DNA from 3 places in the Streptomyces sp. CG4 genome. Region 3 is predicted to be linked to each of the others. Evidence: predicted binding sites of a transcription regulator. Region 3 holds the regulator's gene; each other region holds the start of a gene.

Region 1 (7,903 bases), 2.6 Mb from region 3:
GGTGTGACAGGCATCGACAAGCGTCCGGTCGACGGGCCGGTGCGGGTGACGGCGCCGGGTCCCAAGGGCGTGGGGGCGAGCGGGCTGGCCGGGGACGCGGTGTGCGACCTGCGGCATCACGGCGGGGACGACCAGGCGGTGTACGCCTATGCGCGCGAGGATCTCGACGCCTGGGAGCGCGAGACGGGCCGGCCGTTGGGCAACGGCTGCTTCGGGGAGAACCTGACCACGGAGGGCCTGGACCTGTCCGGGGCGCTGATCGGCGAGCGCTGGCGGATCGGCGCCGAGGTGGTGCTGGAGGTGACCTCGGGCCGGATCCCGTGCCGCACGTTCCAGGGCCATGTGGGCGAGCGCGGCTGGGTCAGGAGATTCACGCAGAAGGGCGCAACGGGCGCCTACCTCCGGGTGATCGAACCGGGCGAGGTGCGGGCGGGGGACCCGGTCGAGATCGTGCACCGGCCGGACCACGGGGTGACGGTCGCGATGCAGTTCCGCGCGGTCACCACCGAGCGGGAACTGCTGCCGCGACTGCTCGCGGCGGGCGAGGCGCTGCCCGCGGAGGCACTGGCGAAGGCGCGCAAGTACGTGGCCGAGCAGGAGGGCTGAAAGGCCGTCGGCCGGACGGCCGCCCGGGCCCCACGGACAGCGGACGCGCGCGCGGCGCCCGGGCCCGCGGGCAGCGGACGCCCCGGCTCCGGGTCACTACCCTTGGGCCATGACAACGGCTCTGATTACGGGATCGACCGCGGGGATCGGTGCCGCGTTCGCGCGGCGGCTGGCGGCTGACGGGCATGACCTCGTCCTGGTGGCCCGGGACACCGGACGGCTGCGCGAACAGGCGACCGAACTGCACGACCGGCATGGCATCGAGGTGGAGGTGCTGACCGCCGACCTGTCCGAGGACAAGGGCATCGAGACGGTGGCCGACCGCCTCGGCGACCGGAAGAACCCGGTCGACCTGCTGGTCAACAACGCCGGCTTCGGCAACAAGGGCCGCTATCTGGAGGTCCCGATGGCCGACGAGCTGAAAATGCTCAAGGTGCACTGCGAGGCGGTGCTCCGGCTGACCTCGGCGGCGTCCGGGGCGATGCGCGAGCGCGGCCGGGGCGGGATCGTCAACGTCGCCTCCGTGGCCGCCTTCGTACCGCGGGGCACCTACGGCGCCTCCAAGGCATGGGTCGTGCAGTTCACCCAGGGCGCGGCCAGGGACCTGGCCGGCAGCGGTGTCCGGCTGATGGCGCTGTGCCCCGGCTTCGTGCGCACCGAGTTCCACCAGCGGGCCGGGATGGGCACCGACAACATCCCGGGCTGGATGTGGCTGGACGCCGACAAGCTGGTCGCGACGGCCCTGGCCGATCTGGCGCGCGGCAAGTCGCTGTCCATCCCCGACCCCCGTTACAAGGCGCTGATGGGCCTGGTGAAGGTCGCCCCGCGCGGGCTGATGGGCGGGATCTCCTCGCGCACCGGACGCAAGTACGGGCCGCAGTAGCGAACGGGTGGCGCTGCCGTCCCGGTGCGAAGATGGGGGTGGACATCCGGGTCAGGGGGGCCGGGAGGCGGCGTCATGACCTTCGTGCAGCTCATCGAGTGCAGGACGAGCCGGCTGGACGAGATGAACCGGCTCATGGACGACTGGGTCGCACAGACCAAGGGGAAGCGGACGGCGACGCACGCGCTGGTCGGCAAGGACCGCTCGGACGCGTCGCACATCGTCGAAGTGGTGGAGTTCCCGTCCTACGAGGAGGCGATGCGGAACTCGCACCTCCCGGAGACCGACAAGATCTTCCAGGGATTGGTCGCCCTGTGCGACGAGACACCGACGTTCACCGATCTGGACGTCGTACGCGACGAGCGGCTGGCCGAGGACACCGTACGGCGGTTCTTCGCGGTGCTTCAGGCGCCGGGTGAACTGCCGCCGCTCAACGATCTGCTGGACGAGGACATCCACAGCCACGACCCGGTGAATCCGAGCGACACCATCGGGCTGGACAACACCCTGAGCGAGTACCGGATGTGGCGCGGCGGCTTCGACTTCACGTTCACGGTCGAGGACGTGTTCGCGCTGGGCGACCGGGCCTGCGCGCGGTGGACCTGGAACGCCACGCACAAGGGTGACTTCCTGGGGATCCCGGCCACCGGCCGGCTGGTCACCATGACCGGGATGACGCTGTTCCGGTTCCGCGGCGACGGCAAGATCGCCGAGACCTGGTGGCAGCACGACCAGCTCGGGCTGATGCAACAGCTGGGCGCACTGGACGAGTTGGAGCACTAGGGCTGGACGGACAGGGCGAAGGCCCGGCACCCCGCAAGGGGCGCCGGGCCTTCGCTCAGGAGCGCTTGGCTCAGTGGGCGTGGCCGTGGCCGTGGCCCGCGGCGGCCGGCTCTTCCTCTTCCTTCTTCTCGACGACCAGGGTCTCGGTCGTGAGCAGCAGGGAGGCGATGGAGGCGGCGTTCTCCAAGGCGGAGCGGGTCACCTTGACCGGGTCGATGACGCCGGCCTTGACCAGGTCGCCGTACTCGCCGGTGGCGGCGTTGTAGCCCTGGCCGCTGTCCAGGTCCTTGACCTTGGAGACGATGACGTAGCCCTCCTGGCCGGCGTTCTCGCCGATCCAGCGCAGCGGCTCGACGACCGCGTTGCGGACCACGGAGACACCGGTGGCCTCGTCGCCGGTCTTGTCGAGGTTGCCCTCAAGGACCTTGGAGGCGTGGACCAGCGCGGAGCCACCACCGGAGACGATGCCCTCCTCGACCGCGGCGCGGGTCGCGGAGATGGCGTCCTCCAGACGGTGCTTCTTCTCCTTCAGCTCCACCTCGGTGGCGGCGCCGACCTTGATCACGCACACGCCGCCGGCCAGCTTCGCGAGGCGCTCCTGGAGCTTCTCGCGGTCCCAGTCGGAGTCGGTGTTCTCGATCTCGGCCTTGATCTGCGCAACGCGGCCGTGGACGTCCTCGGACTTGCCGGCGCCGTCGACGATCGTGGTGTCGTCCTTGGTGACGGTCACGCGGCGGGCGGAGCCCAGCACGTCCAGACCGGCCTGGTCGAGCTTGAGGCCGACCTCCTCGGAGATGACCGTGGCGCCGGTGAGGACCGCCATGTCCTGCAGCATAGCCTTGCGGCGGTCGCCGAAGCCGGGGGCCTTCACCGCGACGGCGTTGAAGGTGCCGCGGATCTTGTTGACGACCAGGGTCGACAGGGCCTCGCCCTCGACGTCCTCGGCGATGATCAGCAGCGGCTTGGAGGCGCCGGCCTGGATGACCTTCTCCAGCAGCGGCAGCATGTCCTGGATGGAGCTGATCTTGCCCTGGTTGATGAGGATGTACGGGTCGTCGAGGACGGCCTCCATGCGCTCCTGGTCCGTCACGAAGTACGGCGACAGGTAGCCCTTGTCGAAGGCCATGCCCTCGGTGAAGTCCAGCTCCAGACCGAAGGTGTTGGACTCCTCGACGGTGATGACACCGTCCTTGCCGACCTTGTCCATCGCCTCGGCGATCAGCTCGCCGACCTGCTGGTCCTGGGCGGACAGCGCGGCGACGGCGGCGATGTCGGACTTCTCGTCGATCGGGCGGGCCGTGGCCAGCAGCTCGTCGGAGACAGCCTTGACGGCGGCGTCGATGCCCTTCTTCAGGGCGGCCGGGGAAGCGCCGGCGGCGACGTTCTTCAGGCCCTCGCGCACCAGCGCCTGGGCGAGCACGGTGGCGGTGGTGGTGCCGTCACCCGCGATGTCGTTGGTCTTGGTCGCCACCTCCTTCACCAGCTGCGCGCCGAGGTTCTCGTACGGGTCCTCGATCTCGACCTCACGGGCGATCGTGACACCGTCGTTGGTGATGGTGGGGGCACCGAACTTCTTGTCGATGACGACGTTGCGGCCCTTGGGGCCGATCGTCACCTTCACCGTGTCGGCCAGCTTGTTGACGCCGCGCTCGAGGGCGCGACGGGCGTCCTCGTCGAACTTCAGGATCTTCGCCATGACAGCGGGAGCCCTCTCGGAAAGCTAATGGGTGGAAAGACAACTGCGCCCCGGACGCCCGGCTTCGTTATCGGTCGCGGGGGCCAGGGGCGCAGCTCAGGAGCAAAGGTTTGCTCGAGGTGATTACTTCTCGATGATCGCGAGCACGTCGCGAGCCGAGAGGACGAGGTACTCCTCGCCGTTGTACTTCACCTCGGTGCCGCCGTACTTGCTGTACAGGACGACGTCGCCGACCTTGACGTCGAGCGGCAGGCGCTCGCCGTTCTCGAAGCGGCCCGGGCCCACGGCGAGGACGGCGCCCTCCTGGGGCTTCTCCTTCGCGGTGTCCGGGATGACCAGGCCAGAGGCGGTGGTCTGCTCGGCGTCGAGCGGCTGGACCACGATGCGGTCCTCAAGCGGCTTGATGGCAACCTTGGAGCTGGTGGTCGTCACGATCCGACCTCCCCCTTCGGAGATCTCACGGGGTTTGACTGTCTGAGGTGGCGACCAGGTCGATCCGTCGTCGCGGGTGCCGGACCTGCCCGTCGCGTTTTGGCACTCTCACCTGCGGAGTGCCAGAGCCGAGACTATGGCGGGAGTTAGCACTCGGTCAAGCGGAGTGCCAATCCCTGCGGCGCGTCGGCCGAAGATTGTCGGCGCGCGGTCCCTTTTGGCGCACGGTGCCGCCCCGCCGTCGCCGGGGGCTGCCGCCGCCACACCCCCGCTTCGGCCTGAACGGCCTCGCCCCCAGCACCGGGCAGGCCGGTTCTTGCGGGCCTGCCCCGGAAAGCGCCCTACAGATAGTCCTCAAGCCTGCCGACCGTCAGCCCCCGCCGCTGCACCCTCCGCAGGACCCGGGTCGTGCGCTCGCGCGACGACACCCCCGTCGTCTCGTCCGGGCCGACCAGGATGATGTCGCCGGGGCGCAGGTGGTGTGTGCCGTGGGTGTAGACGAGGTCCGTCGGGGTCATCGCGGCGCGCCACAGGACGATCGCGGAGATGCCGCAGTCGGCCGCCGCGCGCAGCGTGGTGGTGTCGTACGAGGCGTACGGCGGGCGGAAGAGACGGGCGCGTACGCCGAGGCGGGATCTGAGCCTGCTCTGCTGGCCGCAGATCTCGGCGCGCTGTCCGGCGTACGGCAGTCCGGCCAGCGTGCGGTGGTCGAGGGTGTGGTTCTGGATGCCGGCGCCCAGCTTGCGCAGGCGGGCGAAGTGGCCGTAACCGGGGCCGGCGGCGCTGTCGGTGAGGAACATGCTGACCGGCAGCCGGAGTTCGCGGACCATGTCGACGAACCGGGGGTCCTGCTCGGCGCCGTCGTCGTAGGTGAGGAAGACGACCCGGTCGCGGGTGGGGACGTGGTCGACGACGCGGGGCAGGGCGCGGCCGCCGGTCTGCGGGGCGAGGGCCAGGGCGCGGGCGGCGGGGCGCGGCGGGCGGGCGAGGGGCTCGGCCAGGCCCCAGCGTCGGAAGCTCTGGTCGGGGGTGGGGCCGTGCGGGCGTACGCCCTCGGCGGCCTTCTTGCCGAGGCGTTCGATGGGGTCGACGGACTGGGCGCAGCCGCCGAGGAGGAGGGCCGAGGCGAGGAGTGCGGCCAGGCGGCGGCACGGGCGGCGCCCGCAGCCGGTCCGCGTGCGCGCCGCCCGCGGGCGCCTCCCCGGCCTCACAGGTAGTCCTCCAGGCGGGCCACGGCGTAGCCCTCGCGCGTGACCTTGTTCAGGAAGCGGCGCATGTCGTCGATCATCGTGCCGTTCCAGTCGGAGCGGCCGCGGAAGTGGGTGAGGACGATGTCGCCGCGGCGCATCTTCTGGTCGTCCTCGCGGTACTCCCAGTGGTCGACGAAGACCTCCTCGTTCCAGATCGGCGCGTACTTGATGCCGCAGGACTTGGCGGCGCGCAGGGTGTCCTGGTTGTAGTTGCCGTAGGGCGGGCGGAAGACCGTCGGGCGCTTGCCGAACTGCTTCTCCATGATGTCCTGCATGTCGCAGATCTCGGTCTTCTGGTCCTCGTAGGACAGCGCCGGCAGGTAGGGGTGGTGCAGCGTGTGGTTGTTGAGGGTGTGGCCGTAGGACTGCATCGTGCGGAAGTACCCGTAGTCGTCCTCGACCAGGTAGTTGCTGAGGAACGCGGTGTACGGGATCTTCAGGTCCTGCATCATCCGCAGGAACCTGGGGTCCTTGTTCGAGCCGTCGTCGATGGTGAGGAAGACGATCTTCTGCTGGGTGGGGATCGTGGTGAAGACCGGGGGCAGATTCCAGTCCTCCTGGTGGTCCACCTCGAAGCCGGACCGGGCGGTGATCCGCGGCTTCTTCGCGGGCGGCGGCGGGGGCGCCAGCGGCGCGCGGTCCAGCCCCCAGCGCTTGGCGGCGGCGACCAGCTGGGCGTGTGCGGCAGTCCGCCGGGCCTCGGGGCTCAGGGCCTGCCCGGGGCCGCCATGGCCGGGCGCGGGGCGGGATGCAGCGGGGCCGCCCTGGCTGGGACCGCCCTGGCCGGAGCCGCCCTGGCTGGGCGCGGGGTGGGATACGGCGCCGCCGGCGCAGCCGGAGAGGAGGGCGGCGGAGGCAAGCGCGACGGCTCCGCAGCTCCGGACCAGACGACCGAAAAATGACCTTCTTGTAGCGTTTTCATCGTCTTGTACGACTGCTCGCATGGTGCCGGATCCTCCCAGCCCGGACTCCGGCGGCCGGGCCGACACCGCCGCCGGAAGGCGACGATCCACCGACTGGCCCACAATGACCCGGTGAACGACCTCGCTCTGCTCCTCACCCCCGAAGGCCGCGCCCTCCTCGACGAGGTCCGCGACACCGCCCCGGCGGACGAACTCGCCGTCGCCACCCGGCTGCGCCGCGACCACCCCGCCGAGCTGGTGTCGGCCGCGCTCGGCCAGGCCCGGCTGCGGCAGCGGGCGGCGGCGAAGTTCACCGCGGCGGACGCGGGGCGGATGTTCTTCACGCCGAACGGGGTCGAGCAGTCGACGCGGACCACGGTGGCGAGCTACCGAGCGGAGCGGTTCAAGGGCCTGGGTGTGACCTCCGTGGCCGACCTGTGCTGCGGGATCGGCGGGGACGCGATCGCGCTCGCCCGCGCGGGCATCCGGGTGCTCGCCGTGGACCGGGACCCGCTGACGGCGGCCGTGGCGCGGGCGAACGCAGAGGAACTGGGGCTGGGCGAGCTGATCGAGGTGCGGGAGGCGGACGTCACGGAGGTGGACACCGGCGGCTACGACGCCGTGTTCGTCGACCCCGCCCGGCGCGGCGGACGCGGCAGGATCTTCGACCCCGAGGCCTACTCCCCGCCCCTGTCCTGGGCCGTCGAGGCCGCCCGCGCAGCACCGCACGCGGCGCTGAAGGTGGCGCCCGGCATTCCGCACGAGGCCGTGCCCGCCGATGCCGAGGCCGAGTGGATCTCGGACGGCGGGGACGTGAAGGAGGCGGTGGTGTGGTTCGGGACCGGGGCGCCGGGCGCCGTACGCGCCACGCTGCTGCCCGGCCCGCGCACGCTCCTCGGCAAGCGGCTGCCCGATCCCCCGGTCCGGCCCGTCGGGCGGTATCTGTACGAGCCCGACGGCGCCGTCATCCGCGCCCATCTGGTCGCCGAGGTCGCCGAGGAGGTCGACGGCGGCCTCGTCGACGCGACCATCGCCTACGTCACCGCCGACGCGCTACGGCCCACCCGGTACGCCTCCGCCTACGAGATCACCGACCAACTCCCCTTCAACGTCAAGAAGTTGAAGGCCCTGCTGCGGGAGCGCGAAGTCGGCACGCTGACCGTGAAGAAGCGCGGGTCGGCCGTCGAGCCGGAGGAACTGCGCAAGAAGGTCAAACCGCAGGGGCCGAACGCGGCGACCGTGTTCCTCACCCGGGTCGCGGGGGCACCCACGATGCTCGTGGGACGTCCCGCCTAGGTCCTGTCGTCAAACTCCCGTCGTTCGCCCGTAGGGCGGGCCCGGCGGCGGCGAT
Region 2 (7,903 bases), 1.2 Mb from region 3:
CACCTGCGCGAGCGCGTCGAGCCCCACCAGGTGCAGCGCGTCCACCAGCATGCCCAGCTCCACGCCGTAGCCGACGGGGAAGGGGAGCTGTTCCAGCAGGCTGCGGCGGGCCGCGTACTCGCCGCCCAGCGGCTGTACGAAACCGGCCAGCTGCGGCCAGTGCAGATTCAGCAGCGGCCGGGCCATCAGTTCGGTGACCCGGCCGCCCTGCCCCGCCGCCCCGGCGAGCGGACGGTCGTACATGGCCTTGACCAGGTCGACGCCCGGTTCGGTGAGCAGCGGGCCGATGATCCCGGAGACGAAGTCGGAGGAGAACTCGCGCAGGTCGGCGTCGACGAAACAGACGATGTCCCCGCCGGTCACCAGCAGGGAGCGCCACAGCACTTCACCCTTTCCGGGGACCGCGGGAACGCGCGGGAGGATCTCGTCGCGGTGAACGACCCGGGCGCCCGCGCGCGCGGCGACCTCGGAGGTACGGTCGGTGGAGCCGGAGTCGACGACGACGATCTCGTCGACCAGCGGGACCTGTTCCATCAGGTCGTGCCGGACGACCGCGACGATGTCGCCGACCGTCTCCTCCTCGTTGAGCGCGGGCAGCACGACGCTGATCGTCTGGCCCGTGCGCTGCTTGGCGGACAGGATCCGGTGGAGAGGGCGATCGGCCACGGACCAGGAGCGGGTGGCCAGCCAGTGCTCGACTTCTTCCAGCACGGTCTGCGGCTCCTCTCTGTTCGTGATCACAGGGGGTGACCGTGTGATCCATCTCGCGGTTCGGACGACTATCTCAACTCTCCTGGCCGTCGGTTACAGTCTTGAACAACGCCGATGACCATCGCATGTCGGAGGTTCTCGCGCGTTCACAACCGAATACCGCTCATCCAGAGGGGCAGAGGGACACGGCCCGATGAAGCCCCGGCAACCCTCCAGTCGGTACTCGTAGATCCGCAGGGATCGCTCCGCGAGGCTCCCGGCTAGGGAAGGTGCCAAATCCGTCTCATGGCGAGATGCGTCATGAGGAAGATGAGGAGAAAGGGCCTCGCCTCCATGGCTGTGCAGACAGTTGCAAGCAATTCCACCGTCGACCTCGGTCCCGCAGCGGCCCTGAGCTGTCGCGAGTGCGGGCACCGCGTCCCGCTCGGCCCGGTGTTCGCCTGCGAGGAGTGTTTCGGCCCGCTGGAGACCGCCTACGACTTCTCCGGCTACGACACCGAAGAGCTGCGCCGCCGTATCGAGGCCGGCCCGGCGAACATCTGGCGCTACGCCCCGCTGCTGCCCGTCCCCGCGGACGTGGCCGACAAGCCGAACCTGAACCCGGGCTGGACCAAGCTCGTCAAGGCCGACAACCTCGCCCACGAGCTGGGCGTCACCGGCGGCCTGTACGTGAAGGACGACTCCGGCAACCCGACGCACTCCTTCAAGGACCGCGTCGTCGCCCAGGCCCTGGAGGCCGCCCGCGCCTTCGGCTTCACCACGCTCTCCTGCTCCTCGACGGGCAACCTGGCCGGTGCCGTCGGCGCCGCCGCGGCCCGCGCCGGCTTCCGCTCCTGCGTGTTCATCCCGCACGACCTGGAGCAGGGCAAGGTCGTCATGGCCGCGGTCTACGGCGGCGAACTGGTCGGCATCGAGGGCAACTACGACGATGTGAACCGCTTCTGCTCGGAGCTGATCGGCGACTCGGCCGGCGAGGGCTGGGGCTTCGTCAACGTCAACCTGCGGCCGTACTACGCGGAGGGCTCCAAGACCCTCGCGTACGAGATCTGCGAGCAGCTCGGCTGGCGGCTGCCCGACCAGATCGTGATCCCGATCGCCTCCGGCTCCCAGCTCACGAAGATCGACAAGGGTCTGAAGGAGCTGATCGAGCTGGGTCTGGTCGAGGACAGGCCGTACAAGATCTTCGGTGCGCAGGCCGAGGGCTGCTCGCCGGTGTCGACGGCCTTCAAGGCCGGCCACGACGTCGTACGGCCCCAGAAGCCGAACACCATCGCCAAGTCCCTCGCCATCGGCAACCCGGCCGACGGCCCCTACGTCCTGGACATCGCGCGCCGCACCGGCGGTGCGGTGGAGGACGTGACGGACGAGGAAGTCGTCGACGCCATCAAGCTGCTGGCCCGCACGGAGGGCATTTTCGCCGAGACCGCGGGCGGAGTGACCGTCGGCGTGACGCGCAAGCTGATCAAGAACGGCGTCCTGGACCCGACGAAGACCACGGTCGTCCTCAACACCGGCGACGGCCTGAAGACCCTCGACGCGGTGGCCGGTACCGGCCTCACCGCCACCATTCGCCCGACCCTGGACTCCTTCCGAGAGGCTGGCCTCGCATGAGCGTGACCGTTCGCATCCCCACCATCCTGCGCACCTACACCGGCGGCCAGGCCGAGGTCGCCGCCGAGGGCGCGACCCTCGCCGAGGTCATCGAGGACCTGGAGAAGAACCACACCGGGATCGCCGCGCGCGTCCTGGACGACCAGGGCAAGCTGCGCCGGTTCGTCAACGTCTACGTCAACGACGACGACGTGCGCTTCGAGCAGGGCCTTCAAACCGCGACGCCCGACGGCGCGGGTGTCTCGATCATTCCGGCGGTGGCCGGCGGCTGATCGTTACCTTGGGTAACTAGAGTTACTCATTGTTCATCGAATTGCCTCCTCCGTGAGAGAAGCGGAGGGGGCAATTCTGCGTGATTGAGCGCGGTACAGTTGGGGAACCCGGTCGCCGCCTTCGGGTCGCGAGCCCCGGATTCATGCCGCAAGCCCGACAAGAAGTAGCCAAAGTATGCGGGTTTTATGCGGCATTTGTGATGTTTGCGTGGCCCGACTTGCCCCGAAGTCGGGCGAATTCTCACCACATTCCGGACCGTTCCCGTCCAGAATTCTCGTCCGATTGACCTGTTGCAGACGGCAGTTGGGCAGATACATTCAGCCGCGGTCGACGCGTTCCGGCGCACGCCCCCGACCGATTTGGGGGGTGAGGTCTGACCCGGGTCCGCGAAGTGTGGATCTGTGCAAGGGCCAGTAATAGGGGAGTTAGGCATGGCTCAGGGCACCGTCAAGTGGTTCAACGCGGAGAAGGGGTACGGCTTCATCGCGGTCGACGGTGGTGCGGATGTTTTCGTCCACTACAGTGCGATCCAGATGGACGGTTACCGCACCCTGGAAGAGGGGCAGCGGGTCGACTTCGAGATCTCGCAGGGCCAGAAGGGTCCGCAGGCGGACATGGTCAAGCTGGCGACCAGCTGAAGCACGCGTCGGCTGACAGCGACGTTCTTCTGTTCGACTTCGAAGGGTCCGTACCTCCTGGGGTGCGGGCCCTTCGGCATGCCCGGCGCCCCCTGTTCGCGCGCGGCTGAGCGAGGTCCCCGGCAGGCGCTGGGCGCTTGCACTCGGGGGTGCCGAGTGCTAATCATTGGCGTTAGCACTCTGAAGGTGAGAGTGACAAAGAAGGACCGGGTCGGTGAGGCCCGCAGGCCACGTGGGGCAGGGAACCACAGGCCGGCGAGCCGTCCGTCGCGGGCGCGGGCGCGGTCCGAAGGAATCACCCCCAGTCCTGGAGGGACCACTTCACATGGCCAAGATCATCGCGTTCGACGAGGAGGCGCGGCGCGGCCTCGAGCGCGGCATGAACCAGCTCGCGGACGCCGTGAAGGTGACGCTCGGCCCCAAGGGTCGCAACGTCGTCCTCGAGAAGAAGTGGGGCGCCCCCACGATCACCAACGATGGTGTCTCCATCGCCAAGGAGATCGAGCTCGAGGACCCGTACGAGAAGATCGGCGCCGAGCTGGTCAAGGAAGTCGCGAAGAAGACGGACGACGTCGCCGGTGACGGCACGACGACCGCGACCGTCCTGGCCCAGGCCCTGGTCAAGGAGGGCCTCCGCAACGTCGCCGCCGGCGCCAACCCGATGGCGCTGAAGCGCGGTATCGAGAAGGCCGTCGAGGCCGTCTCCGCCGCCCTCCTGGAGCAGGCGAAGGACGTCGAGACCAAGGAGCAGATCGCCTCCACCGCGTCCATCTCCGCCGCCGACACCCAGATCGGCGAGCTGATCGCCGAGGCCATGGACAAGGTCGGCAAGGAAGGCGTCATCACCGTCGAGGAGAGCAACACCTTCGGCCTGGAGCTTGAGCTCACCGAGGGCATGCGCTTCGACAAGGGCTACATCTCCGCCTACTTCGCGACCGACATGGAGCGCATGGAGGCGGCGCTGGAGGACCCGTACATCCTCATCGCCAACTCCAAGATCTCCTCGGTCAAGGACCTGCTCCCGCTCCTGGAGAAGGTCATGCAGTCGGGCAAGCCGCTGCTGATCATCGCCGAGGACGTCGAGGGCGAGGCCCTGTCGACCCTGGTCGTCAACAAGATCCGCGGCACCTTCAAGTCCGTCGCCGTCAAGGCCCCGGGCTTCGGCGACCGCCGCAAGGCCATGCTCGGCGACATCGCCATCCTCACGGGCGGCGAGGTCATCTCCGAGGAGGTCGGCCTCAAGCTGGAGAACGCGACCCTGGACCTCCTGGGCCGCGCCCGCAAGGTCGTCATCACCAAGGACGAGACCACCATCGTCGACGGCGCCGGCTCCTCGGAGCAGGTGGGCGGCCGGGTCAACCAGATCCGCGCCGAGATCGAGAACAGCGACTCGGACTACGACCGCGAGAAGCTGCAGGAGCGCCTGGCGAAGCTCGCCGGCGGTGTCGCGGTCATCAAGGCCGGTGCCGCCACCGAGGTGGAGCTCAAGGAGCGCAAGCACCGCATCGAGGACGCCGTCCGCAACGCGAAGGCCGCCGTCGAGGAGGGCATCGTCGCCGGTGGTGGCGTGGCCCTGCTGCAGGCCTCCTCGGTCTTCGAGAAGCTGGACCTGGAGGGCGACGAGGCGACCGGCGCCAACGCCGTGAAGCTCGCCCTGGAGGCCCCGCTGAAGCAGATCGCCGTCAACGGTGGTCTTGAGGGCGGCGTCGTTGTGGAGAAGGTGCGCAACCTGGCCGTCGGCCACGGTCTGAACGCCGCCACGGGCGAATACGTCGACATGATCGCCGAGGGCATCATCGACCCGGCGAAGGTGACCCGTTCCGCCCTGCAGAACGCCGCCTCCATCGCCGCGCTGTTCCTCACCACCGAGGCCGTCATCGCCGACAAGCCGGAGAAGGCCGCCGCGGCCGCTCCGGGCGGCATGCCGGGCGGTGACATGGACTTCTGATCGACCTGACGGTTGATCGCCTGTCCTACGGACCGAGGGCGGTACCCCCAGCTTCTGGCCGGGGGTACCGCCCTCGGGCGTTTGCCGAGGTCAGTCGGCGTAGTCCTTGAGTTCCTCGGTGTCCAGGGTGATGCTCACCGGCGGTGGGAGTTCGACGGTGGCGCCCCAGGGGTAGGACGGGGACTGCTGGTAGCGGCCGTCCTTGGGCTCGCTGAAGACGGTGAGGGTGTTGTTGTCACGGTCGATGAGGAGGTAGACGGGGATCTCTGCCGTCGCGTACCCGATCGGCTTGTCGATGCGGTCGCGTTGGTCGGTGTCGCGGTCGTGGGAGGTGATCTCCACGGCCATCAGGATGCCGTCAGTTGCAGACCAATCCCCGCGCCCCTTGAAGTGGCCCTTCGGCGCGAGGGCGCCATCTGTGCGGGCGCGACCGTTGCGGTAGGCCTCGGCCTTGACACCGGACTCGGGGTAGAGACGTAGGTCAGGGCGATGCTGCATGCACTGCTCCTGGAGCCAGACGAAGATCTCGTTGTGGTTGCCGTCCGGCATTGCCTTGACTACTACCCTTCCGTTGACGTATTCCAGCCGCACGGTTTCTGGAGCGACTTCAGCCAGTTCCTCGAACTCCTCAACGTCAAGCGGCCCGTGCCTTACGCACAGGCGGCCGCCGAGGAATTCCAGCCGGTTCTGCAGCTCCCTGGGAGCCCTGCGGACGAGTTCCTCGAAGTCCTCGACGGACATCTGCGGGCGCTCAGCGGTGTCAGGGGTCATGGCGTCGCCTCCTTCCTCCCATCGTGCCCCAGGGCGGTGTCGTCGGACCGTAGGAGCGGTCATGCGGGTGTCCTTTCACGTCGTCGTAGGGACATCGCAGCGCGGATCTCGGATGCGTGGACTTGGACCGCCGAAGCGGGCAGGGGCGCGTTGGAGTGCGTCGGCGCGCGTTCGCCCCGGCAGCCGCCGCACACACCCCCCGCCAGTGCTTCCGGCCGCCCCGGCACCCCGCACTCCGCGCACTCCAGCACCCGGCGCGCTGGGCGGCGGACCGGTTCCGGGGGGAGTTTGTCGATCAGGCGGCGGCGGACCAGGGCGGCCGGGTGGTGGACCGGGGAGGGCAGTCCCTCGGTCAGGGCGCGGAGTACGACCTCGTCGGTGGCCTCGCGCGCGAACCACCCCTCCACCAGCGGGGCGAGGGCGGCGCAGTCGGCGGCGGAGAGGGACAGGACCGGGGCCGTACGGCCCAGGGCGGCGAGGAGGATGTGGGCTCGGGAGCGGGTGGGGCCCGACCGATCGGGTGGATCCTCCGGTACGTCGCCGCGCGTGAAGGCCGCCCACCAGCCGTCGTCGCGTGCGGTACGGGACCACCACGATCGGGTGATCCAGCGCGAGCTGCCGCCTTCCGTCTCCAGCCGCTCCCTTCCTCGGCGTAAGTGCCCTGCCGCCTGAAGGCGGTTGAGCGCTGTGCGGAGTGCGCACTGGCCGTACGGGAGCTGCTTGGCCAGCGTTTTCACCGAGATGTCGGCGCCGTCGGGGAGACGGCCGACGTACGCGGCGATGGCTGCTTCGCGGGGCGGGAGGTGCGCGAAGTCGTGGTTGGTGCGGGGGCGTTGGTCTGATGCCGAGCGCTTGCCGTAACCCGGATTGGCCATCGGGTGGGGGGGGGAAGCGTGCGCGGGCAGGGAGACAGCACTAAGCTTGGCGTCAGCCACGGGATCGGGTCCTGTCCGGTCTCGTTGGTCAAGCCCCCGCAGGTGTTGCTAGCACCTGACGGGGGCTGTTCGTTATGCGGGCACGCTAGAGCCTCGTGACTGTGCGTGGCAAGTCGAGCGCAGCAAGTCAACTCGCGGGGTGGGAGGGTGGGTTGAGACCCTCCGCCCATTCCATGCAAAGAGCGCTCGGAGCTGGTGGCTTGAGCTTCGGGGCGCCGGATCTGCCCGAATCAAGATCATGAACATGCTATGTTCCTCCCGACCAAGATCATTTGGCTTGGTTTCACATGGCTCAATCAGGAGGAACTGTGTCCTTCGCAGTACGGGGGAAGCGCGGCATGGCACTGACCGGCCTCGCGGTCGCCGCCGCCATCGGTGGCGCGACGCTGGCCACGCCGGCCTACGCCGACGACGTCTACGGCCACTGCACCACGGACGGTGTCCGCATCCGCTCCAACCCGAGCACCTCGGGCACGGTGCTCGGTCTCTGCTACACCGGCGAGCGCCTGGCGCACCGGGACGTGTCCGGTGACGGTCAGTGGGACCTGGTCTACGACGTCGACAGCGGCGTCAGCGGATGGATGTCCCACGGCTACTACAGCTGGTGACATGTCCCGCTGAGGTACCGGTGAAGATCTGAAGATCTAGGGATGGGGCCGCCCGGCCGTCTGGCAGGGCGGCCCTTCTCGTTGTGGCGCGAACAGCGCGCCGCGCCTAGGCCTTCGGCGTGACCGCCGACAGCGTGTCGCCCGGGGTCAGTCTGTGGTAGAGCCAGACGGCGTCCTTGGGGTCGAGCCCGATCCAGCTGCCGGTTCGGGCGGCGCAGGCGAGGGAGCCGAGGTAGATGCTGTTCCGGTCGGCGTCGTGGAGTTCGACCACGTACGGTTCCGCCACCTTGCAGGAGGCCTCGGCGAGTTGACCGACGGGGCCCCGGCCGAGGTCGAGTTTCGCGGCGACGGTCAGCGGGCCGGCGGCGACGAGGGTCGGAAAACCCGAGGTGATGGGCATGACCCGGC
Region 3 (7,903 bases):
TCCAGGTCCTTGTAGGACCCCACCCGCTTCAGGATCGCCTGCCACACCGCCCCGGTGTTCTCCGACGGCCAGCCCAGCGCCCGGCACACGCCCGTCTTCCAGTCCTGGCCGTGCGGCACCCTCGGCCACGCCTCGATCCCCAGCGCGGCCGGCTTCACCGCCTCCCAGATGTCGATGTACGGGTGGCCGACCACCAGCGCGTGTGCGCTGGTCACCGACTCCGCGATCCGCCACTCCTTCGTGCCCGGCACCAAGTGGTCCACGAGCACGCCCAGGCGCGCGTCCGGACCCGGCGCGAAGGACGACACGATCGACGGCAGGTCGTCCACGCCCTCCAGGTACTCCACGACCACGCCCTCGATGCGCAGGTCGTCGCCCCAGACCTTCTCCACCAGCTCCGCGTCGTGCCGGCCCTCCACGTAGATGCGGCCGGCGCGGGCCACACGGGCGCGGGCGCCGGGGACGGCGACCGAGCCGGAGGCGGTACGGGTGGGCCGTACCGGAGCGCCGGAGGGCGGTCGTACGAGCGTCACGACGCGCCCCTCCAGCAGGAAGCCGCGTGGCTCCAGCGGGAACACCCGGTGCTTGCCGAAGCGGTCCTCCAGCGTCACCGTGCCGGCCTCGCAGCGGATCACCGCGCCGCAGAAGCCGGTGCCAGGCTCCTCGACCACCAGGCCGGGCTCCGCCGGTACCTCCGGCACCGGCTGCTGCTTCTTCCACGGCGGGGTCAGGTCGGCGGAGTACTGGCGCATTCGAGTGACGATAGGAGAAGCCGTACGGCCGCGCTCACGACACGCCGAAGCGAGTGGCCAGCTCGTCGCGTTGGCGTCGGACGAACGCGGCGTCCACCACCGCTCCGTGACCGGGTACGTACAGCGCGTCCTCGCCGCCCAGGGACAGCAGCCGGTCCAGGGCGTCCGGCCAGCGGGACGGGACCGCGTCCGGGCCGGCCTGGGGCTCGCCGGACTCCTCGACCAGGTCGCCGCAGAAGACCACCTCCGGAGAGCCCGGGATCAGCACCGCGAGATCGTGGGCCGTGTGCCCCGGGCCCACGTTCGCCAGCAGCGCCTGGCGGCCGGCGCCGAGGTCCAGCGTCCACTCGCCGGAGACCGGATGGCCGGGCGGCACCAGCGCGTCCACCGCCTCGTCGGCGTCGGCCACCGCGAGTCCGTTGCGCACGGCGTCCAGGCGCAGCTCCTCGCGCTCGTACGCGAACACCACGTCGACGCCCACCGCCCCGTACGTCTGCGCCCCCGCGAGCGCGGCCGCCCCGAAGACATGGTCGAAATGGGGGTGGGTCAGCGCGAGATGGGTCACACGGCCGTCGGCCAGTGCCTCGGCCTGCGCCCGCAGCCGCGCGCCCTCGGCCAGACTGGAGCCGGCGTCCACCATCAGCGCCGTACCCTGCCCGAGGACCAGCCCGGCCGTGCAGTCCCAGCCCGGCAGCCGGCACCGGCCGACCCCGTCGGCCAGCCGTTCCCAGCCCAGCTCTTCCCAAGTCACCGTCATACCGCGACGCTAGCTCCACGAGCCGCCGTGACCGCACCGACCTTGCCCTGGGTGTACCCGACAGCCGTACACTGGGCCCGGGAACGCTGGCACTCGCATGTGAAGAGTGCCAGGCGGACGGACCGCGAGGCAGAGGGGACGACGTGCTGGAGGTGCGCGCGAATGCTGAGTGAACGCAGGCTTCAGGTGCTGCGCGCCATCGTCCAGGACTATGTCGGCACCGAGGAGCCGGTCGGGTCGAAGGCCCTGACCGAGCGGCACAACCTCGGGGTCTCCCCGGCGACCGTCCGCAACGACATGGCGGCCCTGGAGGACGAGGGGTTCATCGCCCAGCCGCACACCAGTGCCGGGCGCATCCCCACCGACAAGGGCTACCGGCTGTTCGTGGACAAGCTGGCGGGCGTCAAGCCGATGACCGCGCCCGAGCGGCGGGCGATCCAGAACTTCCTGGACGGCTCCGTCGATCTCGACGATGTGGTGGCGCGGACCGTGCGGCTGCTCGCGCAGCTCACGCGGCAGGTCGCCGTCGTGCAGTACCCGTCCCTGACCCGGTCCACCGTCCGGCATGTGGAGCTGCTCTCGCTCGCCCCGGCGCGCGTGATGCTCGTGCTGATCACGGACACCGGCCGGGTCGAGCAGCGGATGGTCGACTGCCCCGCGCCCTTCGGCGAGACCTCCCTCGCCGATCTGCGGGCGCGGCTGAACAGCCGGGTCGCGGGCCGCCGGTTCACCGACGTGCCGCGGCTGGTCGAGGACCTGCCGGACGCCTTCGAGCCGGAGGACCGCGGTACGGTCTCGACGGTGCTCTCCACCCTTCTGGAGACACTCGTCGAGGAGAACGAGGAGCGGCTGATGATCGGCGGAACCGCCAATCTCACCCGCTTCGGACATGACTTTCCCCTCACGATCCGGCCCGTTCTGGAGGCCCTGGAGGAGCATGTCGTGCTCCTCAAGCTCCTGGGCGAGGCGAAGGATCCGGGCGTGATGGTGCGCATCGGGCACGAGAACGCCCACGAGGGACTCAACTCCACCTCCGTGGTGTCGGTCGGTTACGGTTCGGGCGGCGAGGCGGTTGCCAAGCTCGGCGTGGTCGGACCGACCCGCATGGACTACCCGGGAACGATGGGAGCGGTACGCGCAGTGGCACGGTACGTCGGACAGATCCTGGCGGAGTCGTAAGTGGCCACGGACTACTACGCCGTTCTCGGCGTGCGCCGCGACGCGTCGCAGGATGAGATCAAGAAGGCGTTCCGTCGGCTCGCGCGCGAGCTGCACCCGGACGTCAACCCCGACCCGAAGACCCAGGAGCGGTTCAAGGAGATCAACGCCGCTTACGAGGTGCTGTCGGACCCGCAGAAGAAGCAGGTCTACGACCTCGGCGGCGATCCGCTCTCGCAGGCGGGCGGCGCCGGTGCGGGCGGCTTCGGCGCCGGTGGCTTCGGCAACTTCTCCGACATCATGGACGCGTTCTTCGGCACGGCGTCGCAGCGCGGCCCGCGCTCGCGCACCCGGCGCGGCCAGGACGCGATGATCCGGATCGAGGTCGAGCTGGACGAGGCGGCCTTCGGGACGACCAAGGACATCCAGGTCGACACCGCGGTCGTCTGCAACACCTGCAACGGCGAGGGCGCGGCGCCCGGCACGACCGCTCAGACGTGTGACATGTGCCGCGGCCGCGGCGAGGTCTCGCAGGTCACCCGGTCCTTCCTGGGCCAGGTCATGACCTCCCGGCCCTGCCCCCAGTGCCAGGGCTTCGGCACGGTCGTGCCGACCCCGTGCCCCGAGTGCGCGGGCGACGGCCGGGTCCGCTCCCGTCGCACGCTCACCGTGAAGATCCCGGCCGGTGTCGACAACGGCACCCGGATCCAGCTCGCCGGTGAGGGCGAGGTCGGCCCCGGCGGCGGTCCCGCCGGTGACCTGTACGTCGAGATCCACGAGCTGCCGCACCAGACCTTCCAGCGGCGCGGCGACGACCTGCACTGCACGGTGACGATCCCGATGACCGCGGCGGCGCTCGGCACGAAGGTGCCGCTGGAGACGCTCGACGGCATGGAGGAGGTCGACATCCGGCCCGGCACCCAGTCCGGCCAGTCGATCCCGCTGCACAACCGCGGTGTCACGCACCTGCGCGGCGGCGGCCGGGGTGACCTCATCGTGCATGTCGAGGTCACGACGCCGACCAAGCTGGACCCCGAGCAGGAACGCCTGCTGCGCGAGCTGGCCAAGCTGCGCGGCGAGGAGCGGCCGCAGGGCCAGTTCCAGCCGGGTCAGCAGGGGCTGTTCTCGCGCTTGAAGGATGCCTTCAACGGTCGCTGAGCCGTTGCCGGACAGGGGCGTACGGCGGTGCTCCGGCACCCGGTATGCCCCTGTCCTATGCCGTGGGAAGCCCGGATTCGGACTTGTTCAAAGGACGTGACAACATGCGGTCATGTCCTCCGCGCTGACCGATCTCTTCCCCCTCCCGATCGTGCAGGCCCCCATGGCGGGCGGCGTCTCCGTCCCGCAGCTCGCCGCCGCCGTCTCCGAGGCCGGCGGCCTCGGGTTTCTCGCCGCCGGGTACAAGACCGCCGACGGCATGTACCAGGAGATCAAGCAGCTCCGGGGGCTCACGAGCCGCCCCTTCGGCGTCAACGTGTTCATGCCGCAAGCCGAGTACCCCGGTGCAAGCACCGGCTCCACCGGAGCGGCTCACGCCGCGTCCCCTTCCGGCGCCGTGGAGGTCTACGCCCACCAGCTGGCCGGCGAGGCCGCCTGGTACGAGACCGAGCTGGGCGACCCGGACAGCGGCCGGGACGACGGCTACGACGCCAAGCTCGCCGTACTCCTCGACAACCCGGTACCGGTGGTCTCCTTCCACTTCGGGGTGCCGAGCCGTGAGGTGCTCGACAAGCTGCGCCGGGCCGGCACCCTCACCCTGGTCACCGCCACCACCGCCGAGGAGGCCCGCGCGGTCGAGCAGGCCGGTGCGGACGCGGTGATCGCACAGGGCGTGGAGGCCGGAGGCCATCAGGGCACCCACCGGGACCTCCCCGCGAACGACGGCTCCGGCATCGGACTGCTGTCGCTGGTCGCGCAGGTCCGCGAGGCCGTGCGCATCCCGGTCGTCGCCGCCGGCGGCATCATGCGCGGCAGCCAGATCGCCGCCGTCCTCGCGGCCGGCGCGAGCGCGGCCCAGCTGGGCACCGCCTTCCTCGCCACCCCCGAGTCCGGCGCCCAGGCCGTGCACAAGCAGGCGCTCACCAACCCCCTGTTCGCGCGCACCGAGTTGACCCGCGCCTTCTCCGGCCGGCCGGCGCGCGCACTGGTCAACCGCTTCGTGCGCGAGCACGGCCCGTACGCGCCCGCCGCCTATCCCGAGATCAACCACCTGACCTCGCCGCTGCGCAAGGCCGCCGCCAAGGCCGGGGACGCGCAGGGCCTGTCGCTGTGGGCGGGCCAGGGCCACCGGATGGCCCGCGAGCTGCCGGCCGGGCGGCTCGTGGAGGTGCTCGCCGAGGAACTCGACGCCGCCAGGACAGCGTTGTCGGCCCAGGGCGGCCCGCGATGACCGCGCCGGTGTTCGTCGTCGACTCGCTGGAGGGCGTGGGCCCCGGCTCGGTCGTCGACGTCGACGGCCCCGAGGGGCGGCACGCGGTCTCGGTACGGCGGCTCCAGCCCGGCGAGCAGGTGGTGCTGACGGACGGCCGGGGGCGCGGCGCGGCCGGGGTCGTCGTCAGCGTCTCGGGCAAGGACCACATGGTCGTCGAGCCCTTCGAGTTCCCGGTGGAACCCGAACCCAGCCCCCGGATCACCGTCGTCCAGGCCCTCCCCAAGGGCGACCGCGGCGAGCTGGCCGTGGAGACGATGACGGAGACCGGCGTCGACGCGATCGTGCCCTGGCAGGCCGCCCGGTGCATCACCCAGTGGAAGGGCGACCGGGGGCTGAAGGCGCTCGCCAAGTGGCGGGCCACCGCGCGCGAGGCCGGCAAGCAGTCCCGCCGGCTGCGCTTCCCTGAGGTCGCGGACGCGGCAACCACCAAGCAGGTGGCCGCGCTTCTCGCCCGCGCCGACTTCGCGGGCGTGCTGCACTCCGACTTCGAGCACGAGAGCCGGCCGCTGGCGAGTGCCGAACTGCCCACGCAGGGCGAGATCGTGCTGGTCGTCGGCCCCGAAGGCGGCGTCGCCCGGGACGAGTTGGCGCTCTTCGAGGAGGCGGGCGCCGGGGCGTATGTGCTCGGTCCCACCGTGTTGCGTACATCAACCGCCGGCACCGCCGCCGCGGCCCTGCTGCTGGGCCGCACCGGCCGCTGGTCCTGACACCTGGGGGACATCGTGGAACTCGCCCAAGTCCGGCTCCTGGTCACCGACTTCGCCGTCTGCTACCGCTTCTACGCCGACGTCCTCGGCCTCAAGCCGCAGTCCGGGGCGACCGAGGGCCCGTACGAGAAGTTCAGCCCGCACACCGGTTCCGCCGGGATCGCGCTGCAGGACCGGGCCATGATGGCCGAGATCCTGGACGAACTGGGTGAGAGCGCCTGCGGGCATCGCTCCTTGGTCGTCCTGCGCGTCGACGACCTGGACGCCTACGTCGCGGAGATCATCGGCCGTGGTGCGACGATGCTGCGCGAGCCTGCGCCGATGACCGACAGGATGCGGGTTGCCCATCTCAAGGACCCGGAGGGCAACCTGGTCGAGCTCCAGGAGTGGCTGTTGCTGAGGGGCTGACAGGCGCTTGCCGGGGTGCCGCGACATGCCATCCGGCGGCTGTGGCGCCGTTGTGGCTGATCGCTACCCCACTCTCGGCTTCGCTCAAGCGGGGGCACCCCCATCGCTGCGGAGCCGCATATCGATACAGCCCCGCGCCCCTTCGGGGGCGCTGCCGCTCCCGAATCGGGTGAGTGGCCGTATGCGGCCTTCCGTCTCGCCCGCGCCGGTGGCACTCTGCCCAGCATGGGGGCTTTGGGATGGATTCGGCGCGGGCGGCGCGGGGCGCGGGTGGTGGCCGTTGCCGGGCTGGTCGTGGTGGGTGCGGGGGCCGTGGTGGCGTGTCAGCCGGGGGGTCTCGGTTCCGCGACCGCCGCCTACACCACCCAGACGACCTCGACGGCCGCGCTGAAACGGCAGCACGTGGATGTGAGTTGGCTCACCTGCACCGGCGACTACGGCGGCGGCAGCGCGGCGGGCGGGACGCCCTCGCCGACCGAGACCACCGTCGTCTCCGTCGACTGCCAGGGCCGGACCAGGGACGGGCGGAAGATCACCGTCACCGGGAAGGTGACCAAGGCCGTCGACGGCGCCTGTGTGCGCGGTGACCTCACGGCGAAGGTCGGCGGCAGGCAGGTGTTCCACGTCGACGGGCTCGGCGACTGCGCTGCCACACCCGGACCGACGTATACGCCGCCCACCTCTCACCCCGGCGGCGGGCGGCCCACCGTGACGGTCACCGTCACCGAGACGGTCTGGTGCAAGGGCGACCCCACCTGCTGGCCCGCCGCCGGAAAGTGACCGCGGGCAAGTGATCGGAAGGGGCGCGGGGTACACCGGTCACTGCGTACAGTGACGGGGTGACCCAGGGTACACCGACGCGAACCACGACGTCCTCCGCCTATCTCCGATACCCCCATGTACACGGCGACTTGGTGACGTTCGCCGCCGAGGACGACGTGTGGCTCGCGCCCCTCGACGGCGGCCGGGCCTGGCGGGTCAGCGCCGACAACATGCCGGTGACCGTGCCCCGGATATCCCCGGACGGCCGGTCCCTCGCCTGGACCTCCACCCGCGACGGCGCCCCCGAGGTGCATGTCGCCTCCGTCGACGGCGGCCCCGCCACCCGGCTGACGTACTGGGGGAACTCCCGTACCGAGGTGCGTGGTTGGACCGCCGACGGGCGGGTGCTCGCGATCGGCGCGCAGGGCCGGGCCAGCTTCCGGCACACCTGGGCGCACGCCGTCCCGCTGGACGGCGGCCCCGCCGAGACCCTGCCGTACGGCCCCGTCGGCGGTGTGGCGTTCGGCCCGGCCACCGTGCTGCTGTCCGCGCCGATGGGCCGCGAGGCCGCCTACTGGAAGCGCTACCGGGGCGGTACCGCGGGCAAGCTGTGGATCGACCGGGACGGCGGCGGCGCGTTCGTCCGGCTGCACGAGGACCTCGACGGCAACATCGAATGCCCGGTGTGGGCCGGGGAGAGGATCGCCTTCCTCTCCGACCACGAGGGCACCGGCGCCCTGTACTCCTCCCTCATCGACGGCTCCGACCTGCGCCGGCACACCGCACTCGACGGTTTCTACGCCCGCCACGCCTCCGGCGACGGCACCCGGGTCGTCTACAGCTCGGCCGGTGAACTGTGGCTGCTGGACGACCTGGAGGGCGCCGAACCGCGCCGGCTGGACGTGCGCCTCGGCGGGCCGCGCGCCGA

The links. The regulator HrcA, encoded in region 3, represses chaperone genes, less so after heat shock. The targets are predictions, from matches to a motif close to TTNGCACTCNGNNNNNCNGAGTGCNAA.
Region 1: the regulator HrcA is predicted to act here: its motif matches at 4,547-4,573, upstream of groES (co-chaperone GroES).
Region 2: the regulator HrcA is predicted to act here: its motif matches at 3,370-3,396, upstream of groL (chaperonin GroEL).

The regions. Positions count from the first base shown of each region.
Region 1 covers NZ_CP163525.1:3,920,234-3,928,136, forward strand. The annotation lists gene AB5L52_RS17665 (MOSC domain-containing protein) at 1-606, shown strand, start outside; gene AB5L52_RS17670 (SDR family oxidoreductase) at 716-1,489, shown strand; gene AB5L52_RS17675 (ester cyclase) at 1,565-2,272, shown strand; gene groL (chaperonin GroEL) at 2,343-3,968, opposite strand; gene groES (co-chaperone GroES) at 4,092-4,400, opposite strand; gene AB5L52_RS17690 (polysaccharide deacetylase family protein) at 4,742-5,542, opposite strand; gene AB5L52_RS17695 (polysaccharide deacetylase family protein) at 5,608-6,594, opposite strand; gene AB5L52_RS17700 (methyltransferase domain-containing protein) at 6,685-7,848, shown strand.
Region 2 covers NZ_CP163525.1:5,326,850-5,334,752, forward strand. The annotation lists gene AB5L52_RS24265 (glucosyl-3-phosphoglycerate synthase) at 1-711, opposite strand, end outside; SAM riboswitch class I at 872-1,027, shown strand; gene thrC (threonine synthase) at 1,045-2,322, shown strand; gene AB5L52_RS24275 (MoaD/ThiS family protein) at 2,319-2,594, shown strand; gene AB5L52_RS24280 (cold-shock protein) at 3,027-3,233, shown strand; gene groL (chaperonin GroEL) at 3,559-5,181, shown strand; gene AB5L52_RS24290 (Uma2 family endonuclease) at 5,272-5,952, opposite strand; gene AB5L52_RS24295 (hypothetical protein) at 6,012-6,827, opposite strand; gene AB5L52_RS24300 (SH3 domain-containing protein) at 7,196-7,495, shown strand; gene AB5L52_RS24305 (hypothetical protein) at 7,602-7,903, opposite strand, start outside.
Region 3 covers NZ_CP163525.1:6,482,786-6,490,688, forward strand. The annotation lists gene AB5L52_RS29595 (DUF3097 domain-containing protein) at 1-752, opposite strand, end outside; gene AB5L52_RS29600 (MBL fold metallo-hydrolase) at 787-1,509, opposite strand; gene hrcA (heat-inducible transcriptional repressor HrcA) at 1,672-2,688, shown strand; gene dnaJ (molecular chaperone DnaJ) at 2,689-3,825, shown strand; gene AB5L52_RS29615 (nitronate monooxygenase) at 3,938-5,056, shown strand; gene AB5L52_RS29620 (16S rRNA (uracil(1498)-N(3))-methyltransferase) at 5,053-5,805, shown strand; gene AB5L52_RS29625 (VOC family protein) at 5,821-6,213, shown strand; gene AB5L52_RS29630 (hypothetical protein) at 6,439-6,993, shown strand; gene AB5L52_RS29635 (PDZ domain-containing protein) at 7,128-7,903, shown strand, end outside.